Regions from separate parts of the Paenisporosarcina sp. NPDC076907 genome, predicted to be linked through region 2. Evidence: predicted binding sites of a transcription regulator. Region 2 holds the regulator's gene; each other region holds the start of a gene.

The links. Region 2 encodes Rex, which represses fermentation and respiration genes when NADH is low (regulators of the CRP and FNR family bind a similar motif). Its sites were predicted from a motif close to TTGTGAAATATTTCACAA; they were not measured.
Region 1: the regulator Rex is predicted to act here: its motif matches at 1,797-1,814, upstream of ACQKEV_RS03425 (AtpZ/AtpI family protein).
Region 3: the regulator Rex is predicted to act here: its motif matches at 2,057-2,074, upstream of ACQKEV_RS13275 (cytochrome ubiquinol oxidase subunit I).

What each region holds. Positions count from the first base shown of each region.
Region 1 covers NZ_JBNNIX010000001.1:685,699-688,983, reverse strand. The annotation lists gene atpF (F0F1 ATP synthase subunit B) at 1-45, opposite strand, end outside; gene atpE (F0F1 ATP synthase subunit C) at 197-421, opposite strand; gene atpB (F0F1 ATP synthase subunit A) at 479-1,189, opposite strand; gene ACQKEV_RS03425 (AtpZ/AtpI family protein) at 1,430-1,642, opposite strand; gene upp (uracil phosphoribosyltransferase) at 2,799-3,285, opposite strand, start outside.
Region 2 covers NZ_JBNNIX010000009.1:4,488-7,772, forward strand. The annotation lists gene ACQKEV_RS17145 (ABC-F family ATP-binding cassette domain-containing protein) at 1-1,386, opposite strand, end outside; gene ACQKEV_RS17150 (redox-sensing transcriptional repressor Rex) at 1,511-2,167, shown strand; gene tatA (twin-arginine translocase TatA/TatE family subunit) at 2,230-2,427, shown strand; gene tatC (twin-arginine translocase subunit TatC) at 2,449-3,228, shown strand; gene ACQKEV_RS17165 (CPBP family intramembrane glutamic endopeptidase) at 3,261-3,285, opposite strand, start outside.
Region 3 covers NZ_JBNNIX010000004.1:49,857-53,141, reverse strand. The annotation lists gene ACQKEV_RS13280 (cytochrome d ubiquinol oxidase subunit II) at 1-506, opposite strand, end outside; gene ACQKEV_RS13275 (cytochrome ubiquinol oxidase subunit I) at 509-1,855, opposite strand; gene ACQKEV_RS13270 (NUDIX hydrolase) at 2,145-2,570, shown strand; gene ACQKEV_RS13265 (diacylglycerol kinase) at 2,778-3,285, opposite strand, start outside.

The DNA.
Region 1 (3,285 bases), on a different contig from region 2:
AGCATGTTCTGTAGTGGCATTTAGGACGAGGTAATCCAAAAACACGATTGTTTCACTCCCTTCAAGAGCTTCAAGTCTTTATCTGAATCTAAACAGATGAGTTTTCTATTTTACAAAACGTTCAAACATTCATAAGAGAATGACGAAGAATCGTCAAAGATCAACTTCGCCATTGTCATTTTTAAGTCTTTATATATTATCGGTTTAAAACGATGAACGCGATAACTACTGCGATGATAGGAAGTGCTTCTACTAATGCAACCCCGATGTACATTGTTGTTTGTAATAAACCACGTGCTTCAGGTTGACGAGCCATACCTTCGATTGTTTTTGAAACGATTAATCCGTTACCAATACCTGCTCCAAGAGCTCCTAAACCGATTGCGATTGCTGCTGCTAAAATACCAATTGAACCTTCCATGTGTGTGTTGCCTCCTTGAGTTTTGTTTTTTCTTTGTTCATATTGAACAAGTTATACTTAATGATCATGACTCACTTTATGAGACATATAAACCATTGTTAAAATGACGAAGATGAACGATTGAATCGTTCCGACGAATATTGAGAAACCTTGCCAAGCTAATGTTGGAAGCAAAGCTCCTGCAAAACCTAAAATACCAGCGCCACCAAGACCTGCTAGTAAACCTAGCAATACTTCCCCTGCATAAATGTTCCCGTAAAGTCGAAGACCAAGTGTAACCGTATTGGCGAACTCTTCTACAATCTTAAGGGGCAGAAGGAACGGTAAAGGTTTTAAGAAATCTTTTCCGTATTCGGAAACGCCTTTTAATTTGATGCCATAGTAATGAGTTAATATCATGACCATAACTGCTAACGTCATCGTTACGATTGGATCTGCGGTTGGAGATTTCCACCACAATTCACCATGGATAACGATTGAAAATGGTAAACCTAACATGTTCGCAACAAAGATGAACATGATAAGCGTGAGACCCAGAACATGGAATCGTCCACCTGTATTCCAGTCCATATTGCTTTTGATAATCCCTTTTACGAAGTCCATTAACCACTCCATAAAATTTTGCATACCAGTTGGCTTTAAACTTAAGTTCCGAGTAGAAACTACTGCAATTAATAGAACAATAAGTGCCGTTACTGTTAGCATCATAACGTTTGATAGGTTGAACGTAAGCCCAAGCCATACCACCGTCGGGTTCTCATGATGCACGTGCATTCACCTCTCTTTCACAATTCGGTATAGAGTTTTTCATGTATATAATCCTGTCTACTATTAATAGTAGACAATCGAGATTACTGAATTCATGTTCTTTCAGGATTCGACATTCTTCATGGCAAGCTGAAAGAATTTGTTGCAAGGGATTTTTAACACGGAATGCTGTTACTATGTATGGTCTTGCATTTGAAACTTTAACAATAGTTTCTTCCTATACATAAATACCGTTCGAAATCACAAATTGCTCATTCGAATGGTCAGAATCATGGCTGCTACACCGGCTGCAAGGCCAATGAACAGAAAAAGTACTAAAAATAACGGGGTGGTACCTATTTTATCATCAAGCCACATTCCAGTGAAAACTCCGATTAAAATAGAACCAACAAGTTGTGAGAGAATAGCCGAATAAAGGGCCATTTCTTGAAAAGGACGTCTCGTTTGACGCATAATAATCCTCACGTTTTTGCAGTATTTTGTAAAAACCGTGAACCTGATAGAAAGCAGATATGATAAGGTTTCAGCGTTATTTCAACCCATGAAAGCCCTCTCATTCATACCCTTTGTAAGCATACAATAGGGGTAAAATGATGTCAATTGATTCCCGTGAAAAACTTCACAAAGTCGCCTCACTCGACATATTGTCGACAAATTTGGGAACAGCAGGATAAGTTGTTATGGAAATAGAATTATTTAGTATGTTAACTATCTGTTTTTCTCGGCTTAAGAGATTTCTTTGCTATATCTACTTGTTTCAAAGCGATCTTTCACGGAATCTAGATAATTCCTACGTCAACCGCGATTTTTCCTACGTGAGTCTTAATTTTTACAACTAAGATTTTGTAGACATAAGAAAAGGGACTGCCAAGGCGGTTCCATATGATGATTTCTTTGCTATATCCCCTTGTTTCAAAGCGATCTTTCGCGGAAACTATGTGATTCCTACGTGAACTCTGATTTTTCCTACGTCAACCGCGATTTTTCCTACGTCACCCTCGTTATTTCCTACGTGAACCTCGAATTTTACAACTGAGATTTTGTAGACACTGTAAAGGGAATGCCCTGGTGGTCCCCTGTTATGATTTCTTTACTATATCCGCTTGTTTCAAAGCGATCTTTCGCGGAAACTATGTGATTCCTACGTCAACCGTGATTTTTCCTACGTCACCCGCGTTATTTCCTACGTGAACCTCGATTTTTACAACTGAGATTTTGTAGACACTGTAAAGGGGCTGCTCAGGCGGTACCATATGATGATTTCTTTGCTATATTCCCTTTTTTCAAGAGGATATTTCGCGGAAACTAGATAATTCCTACTTCAACTCTTGATTTTCTTACGTGAACCTCGATATTTGCTACGTGACTCTATATTTTTTCAACTAAAATTATGTAGAAACAAGAAAAGGGACTGCCAAGGCGGTCCCTTTTTGTAATTTCTACTTATATAAATAGACTTTTAACGTTTCAACGATTCTTCTTGGCTTCTTCGTCCGTACCAGCCAGTTTCAATTTACCGGCTGCAATTCCTTATGGACGTTCAGTCGTATCAGGCAATACAAGAACCGACTTCACTAAAGAACGGCCATTTTTCCTGCACGTCGCTTACTTATTTTGTTCCGAACAAACGGTCACCAGCGTCGCCAAGTCCTGGCACGATGTAACCATGGTCGTCCAATTTTTCGTCAAGGGCAGCAATGTAGATATCAACATCAGGGTGAGCTTCTTGAAGAACTTCCACACCTTCAGGAGCGGCGATTAGACACATAAATTTAATGTTTTTCGCACCGCGTTTTTTCAATGCATTGATTGCTACAAGTGCAGATCCACCCGTTGCAAGCATTGGGTCTACTAATATAAAATCACGCTCTTCAACGTCTGCTGGGAGCTTCACATAATATTCGATAGGTTGTAAAGTTTCTGGATCACGGTATAAGCCGATATGACCGACTTTTGCCGCTGGGATTAATGTCAAAATACCATCTACCATTCCGATACCTGCACGTAGAATTGGCACGATGCCTAGTTTTTTACCTGACAATACTTTTGCTTTTGCAGTTGTTACAGGTGTTTCAACATCTACATCGTCTAGAGGC
Region 2 (3,285 bases):
CATCAGTTTCGCTAAAGCAACACGAGCCTTTTCGCCACCTGATAAGGAGGAAATAGACTTGGTTACGTCATCGCCACTAAATAGGAATCGACCTAATACATTCCGAACATCTTTCTCATTCATTAATGGCCATTCATCCCATAATTCTTTCAGTACGGAGCGAGATCCCGTCAACTTTGCTTGTTCCTGATCGTAATAACCGAATTGAACATTGGTTCCGTAGTGAATGGAGCCGTTTATTGGGGGAATATCCTTGACGACTGTTTTCAGTAAAGTCGATTTCCCAACACCGTTTGGACCGACCAAAGCAATGCGGTCTTCCCTGAATGCGAGAAGGTTTACATCCTGAGAGACGGGCTTACCGGAGTAACCGACAGTTACGTCCTGCAATTTCAATACGTCATTGCCACTTTGGCGTTCAATGGAAAATCCGAAATTCGCAGATTTTTCATCTCCGTCTGGCGAATCCATCCAATCCGTTTTCTCCAAAACTTTACGACGCGACTGTGCCATTTTCGTGGTTGACGCACGTGCCAGGTTACGCTGGACGAAATCTTCAAGCTTTGCTTTTTCTTCTTGTTGTTTATCAAATGTTTTCAAATCACGTTCGTACGTTTTGGCCTTTTCATCCAAGTAGGCACTGTAGTTCCCCACAAATCGTTTCACTTTATGTCGGGAAACTTCATAAACAAAGTTCACCACTTGATCAAGGAAGTAACGATCATGGGAAACAATCAAGATTGCACCTGGATATCCTTGAAGGTAACGTTCCAGCCAGCTTAGTGTATCGATGTCCAAATGGTTGGTTGGCTCATCCAAAATCAGTAAATCAGGCTTCGTTAATAAGAGTTTAGCCAATGCCAGGCGGGTTTTCTGTCCACCTGATAGTGATTGAATAGGTTTTGAGTATTCTTTCGGGAAAAATTGCATTCCATGAAGAACGGAGCGGGTATCCGCTTCATACTGATAGCCACCGGAGTCTTTGAATGCCACTTGTTTCATGTCATAGTCGGACATGATGCGTGCATAAGATTCCGCATTCTCATAGATCTCAGGATTCGCCATTTGCTGTTCTAATGAACGCAGTTCTTTTTCAGCTGCACGGTGATGGTCAAAAATGGTCATCATTTCGTCCCAAATCGTTAAGTCGGAGTCAATGCCTGCATGCTGCTCCATATAGCCGACTTTCGTTCCTTTAGGAATGATGATTTCTCCAGAGTCGTATGACATTTCACCTGCTATAATTTTAAGGAGTGTCGACTTCCCGGCACCGTTCCGTCCGACTAATGCCACGCGGTCACGATGATTGATTTCAAGTTTGACGCCGCTTAGAATTTCATCGACGACAAACGATTTATGTAATTGATTCACTTGTAAGACAATCATGAATTCCACCTCAGTTCTCACTTAGTTTAATGGATGCCAGTAACTCATGCAACGGCTGAACTTTACTTCTCTCAACTACTCATGTAAGATGAAATCGATTTATGCTTGAATGCAGGAGGAACGCATGAAACAAGAACCGCTTAAAATTCCACAAGCTACAACTAAAAGATTGCCACTCTATTACCGATTTATCCAAAACTTCTCGAATGCAGGGAAGAAAAGGGTATCCTCGCAGGAACTGAGTGAAGCAATGAAAATAGATTCAGCAACCATCCGCAGAGACTTTTCACATTTTGGTGCATTAGGGAAAAAAGGCTATGGCTATGATGTACAACATCTGCTGGCATTTTTCCGTCAAACACTCGATCAGGACGAAGAAACGAATGTTGCATTAATTGGTGTTGGAAGCTTAGGTACGGCATTTTTGAAGTACAACTTCCATAAAAACCATAATACCCGAATCGTAGTGGCGTTTGATACAAGTGCAACGGAGGATGGGATGATGCTTAGCGACATTCCGGTCTTTGACCCTAGTAAGCTAGAAGAAAAAATACAGGAATATGGAATCGAGCTGGTCATATTGACTGTTCCGTCACGTGCCGCGCAGGAAGTCACCGACCGATTAACGGCAACGTCTGTGAAAGGGATTCTGAACTTTACTCCGGTCAGACTGACAGTTCCAGATACAATCCGTGTCCATACAATTGATTTGTCAGTAGAGCTTCAAACACTGATTTACTTCATTAAACAGGACGAAGAAACGTTCACACATAATTCATAGAAGCAATTCGCAAACCAAGCCTAAATGCGTTAAAATAAACATAGACACGAGGAGGTGCCTACATGCCTACAGGTCCATTAAGTATTTTATTGATTGTGGTAGTGGCTTTACTTGTATTCGGTCCGAAAAAGCTTCCAGAACTAGGACGAGCATTCGGTAGTTCGCTTCGCGAATTCAAAAATGCAACAAGAGGTCTAGTCGATGACGACGAAGATGACGATCAAAAAAAGAAGAAAAAGTTAGATGAAGAAGTTAAGTAAGTACGTTAGGGTGTTTTTCTGATGGAAGAAAGAGACATGACTACAGTTGAACATATTATTGAATTAAGAAAACGACTGATGATCACCGTCGTTTTCTTTGTTATAGCAGTGATTATCAGCTTTTTCCTGGCTGGTCCACTGATACAGTTTTTGCAAGTAAGTGAAGAAGCACGAGACATATCACTGAATGCATTCAAAATTACGGATCCTTTTAAAATTCTCATTTCCGTAATGATGGTGTTGGCAATTGTGATGACATCCCCAATCATTTTATATCAAGTGTGGGCATTCATCTCTCCAGGACTTTATCAAAAAGAGCGAACGGCGACATTAAGCTATATTCCATTTATCTTTTTGTTATTTATCGCAGGCGTTTCATTTTCCTACTATGTTGTATTCCCATTCGTTATCCATTTCATGGCGGATTTAGCGACGGATCTGAACATCGTACAAACAATCGGAATCAATGAATACTTCGAATTCTTGTTTCAATTGACCATTCCATTCGGTTTTGTTTTCCAAATGCCGGTGGTCTTACTGTTCTTGACAAGGTTAGGAATTTTGACACCGATGATGCTGACAAAGTATCGCAAGTATATTTACCTTGTGCTTGTAGTGGTAGCGGATATCTTAACGCCACCGGATATTATGTCGCACGTTTTAGTAACTCTTCCACTGCTCTTACTGTTTGAATTCAGTATTGTTATAGCCAAGATTGGTTATCGAAAATATATCAAGGCAGAAGCTCTTCAACAAATTGAAGAAGTGAAACGCCAAAACGAAAGCCTTCCACCGCAGTAAATGGTGGAAGGCTTTTTGTTAATCCTTTTTGATTATTGAGAGTTAGATAGTGTTTCA
Region 3 (3,285 bases), on a different contig from region 2:
AACACGACGATGCTCCAGGTCAATGGACTGGAGAACAATTCCCAGTAATCCAGCACAGGATTCCCTTTGACCATGGAAATAAAGCCTCCTTCGGATATGGTCAACACGGTTGAAAGAGATGCCGGAATGAATAGACCGGTAATGCCGTACATAAACGTATACCCTTTGTGTCCGTTCGTCCCATATGTTGCGAATGCATAGTAGGAACCGCGTAACGCCAGCAATATAATGGCGATACTAGCAGGCACTAATAACGTCGTCCCATAATAGAAGGCTGTTTTCGGGAAGAACCCGATCACGCCAACGAAGAAGAAGACGAGAAACACATTGGTCACTTCCCATACAGGCGATAAATAACGTTGAATGATGTTCGTTAAAATGTGTTCCCTGCGCGTCAGTGTGTTGTAAGCATTGAAAAATCCTGCTCCAAAATCGATGGATGCGACGATGACATAACCGAATAGGAACATCCAAAGAACGGAAATCCCGATGATTTCAAGTGTCAGTGTCATGAGAAATCACCTTCCTGTTCTTTGCGTCGATCTTCGATTTCCTGTTCTACTGGATTTTTTCTGAACATACGGCGAAGTACGACCACGCTACCAACTCCAAGAATCAGGTAAAGACCGGCAAACAGCACAAGCATGATGTCTACTTGACCGCTCGTTGTCGCAGCATCTTCCGTACGCATAATGCCTCTCAGAATCCAAGGTTGACGGCCGACTTCTGCCATCCACCAACCTGCTTCAATGGCAAGCATGGCCAGTGGACCTCCCGCCACAAGTAACCAGCGGAACCATTTCGTCTGTACAAATGACCATTTCCGCCAAGTGGCAAACAAATACAGCGCGGATAAGAACGTTAACCCCATACCAATGCTCACCATTAAATCGAACAAGTAATGAATATATAATGGTGGAATTTCGTCTTCAGAGAATTGATCCAAGCCGATAACTTCTGCAAATGGATCACCATGTGCCAACACACTAAGTGCATATGGAATTTCAATGGCATACTTCACTTCTCCATCTTCCAAAATTCCGTACATAATTAAAGATGCATTTTCTTCTGTTTCAAAATGCCATTCAGCCGCAGCTAGTTTTTCAGGCTGATACTCCGCTAAATATTTACCAGAGAAATCGCCGATGATTGCTGCTGCAATGGAGAAAATCAACCCCAGTTTCAACGTAAGGAATAGTGCTTTTTTGTGATAAACATGATTCGATCCCTTTAATAAACGGAATGCAGCAATGGAAGCCAACACGAATGCAGATGTCATGTAAGCCGTCACGACTACGTGCGCGACTTTTGTTGGCATCGCCGGGTTGAACATCGCCAGTATCGGATTGATGTTGATTAGCTCCCCGTTTACGAGATCAAACCCTTGAGGAGCATTCATGAAAGCATTAACGATAGTAATGAATACCGCCGAGAATGATGCTCCGATCGCTACGGGAATCAGTAATAATAAATGTTTCTTTTGATTTTCAAATCGGTCCCACGTATATAAGTAAATTCCTAAGAAGATAGCTTCAAAGAAAAATGCGAAGGTTTCCATGAATAATGGCAAGGCTATAACATTACCTGCCAGTTCCATAAAGTTAGGCCACAATAGTGATAGTTGGAGTCCAATGGCTGTTCCTGTCACAACACCTACAGCAACTGTTATGACGAAGCCACGTGCCCAACGTCTTGCAAGTAAAATGTAATGTTCATCGTTTTTCCTGATTCCTACCCACTGGGCAATCATAATCATGAGCGGAATGCCGACCCCAATGGTGGCATAAATAATATGAAACGATAGCGTAAGTTCAGTTAGTACGCGACTAAAGAATACTGCTTCTTCATTCCCCATTTGAATTCCCTCCTATTAACTTCCGAAAATCCGACCTAGTATTGACAACAGCATGATGGCTGCCACAATGAACGCAAGCCAAATCAATTTTTTCTCTTGGTTTTTATACATGTCGTCACCTTCCCTACTTCTTATCATACCCCATTAGAACCTATTCAAAATCACTGGATGTATCCATTTTGTCACGTCCATGTGAAAGAAATGTGAATACTATTACATAATTATATTGCGAAAGTTCCGAGTATTTTGTATTCTAAGTAAATCATACTTAATTTCAGAGGTGAATGCGATGAAAACGAAGCGTAAAGTGTTGGCCTACATTACAAAGGGGCAGGAACCAAATTTAGAGTTACTCGTTTTCGAGCAAAAAGACCACCCGGAAGCAGGTTTGCAAGTTCCAGGAGGCACAATCGAAGAAGACGAAATGTTAATTGACGCGTTATACCGGGAAATTAATGAAGAAACCGGCATCACGCGTGATAATCTTTCATTCCTCGGAAAAATCCATAAGTACAACTACTATCCAAATGGAAAGGACACAGCGTATGAACGGAACTTCTTCCATCTTGAATATGAAGGAGACCAACAAAATTGGGATCACCTTGTGGTCAGCGATGGTCTCGACAATGGCATGACCTTCCAATTCCGATGGGAACCCCTCGGGACATTGCCAAAACTGGCAGGAGAACAGGATGAAGCTTTAGAATTGTTGTAGAACGGAATGGGCAAAATCGATGTTTCCTACGTGAACCCTGATTTTTCCTACGTGAACTCGTTTTTTTCCTACGTCGGTTACGTTTTTTCCTACGTGAACCCCGATATTTACAACTGAGCGATGATTCAGTGATACTATGCAATGAAAAGCTCCCTAAGATGCTAAAAAGAGCATTTCCGGAAGTTCCGGAAATGCTCTTTCTGTATGTTATGGACGATCTTGTTCACGAATGTCATTCATTGGAACGAACACTTCGATATGTCGGTGCAAGTTTTCAAATACAGCGGGTACGTTCCCTCCGTATTCTCCATCCAGGTTCAACTGGACATGGTCTTCTGCAGTCACATTGATATGACTCGCTTTTTTATAAATCACGAGTGGATCTTCCAAGTGATTCCCACCAATTGCAAGTGTCGCCAATCGAATGAACTCAGCAATGTTACATTTTTTCAAAATCAATAATGTGAATTTCCCATCATTAATGCTTGAGTTCGGTGCGAGTTTTTCGAAACCGCCGACTGAATTTGTCAGTCCGACCAGGAACATCATGGCTTCATCTTCAAATACTTCCCCATCGTATTCAATACGGACACGCGAAGCACGAATCGAAGGCAACATCTCAATGCCTTTTAGGTAGTAAGCCAATTGACCAAGGACTGTCTTCAATTTACTTGGTACATCATAGGTCAACTCAGTCATTTTCCCGCCACCAGCG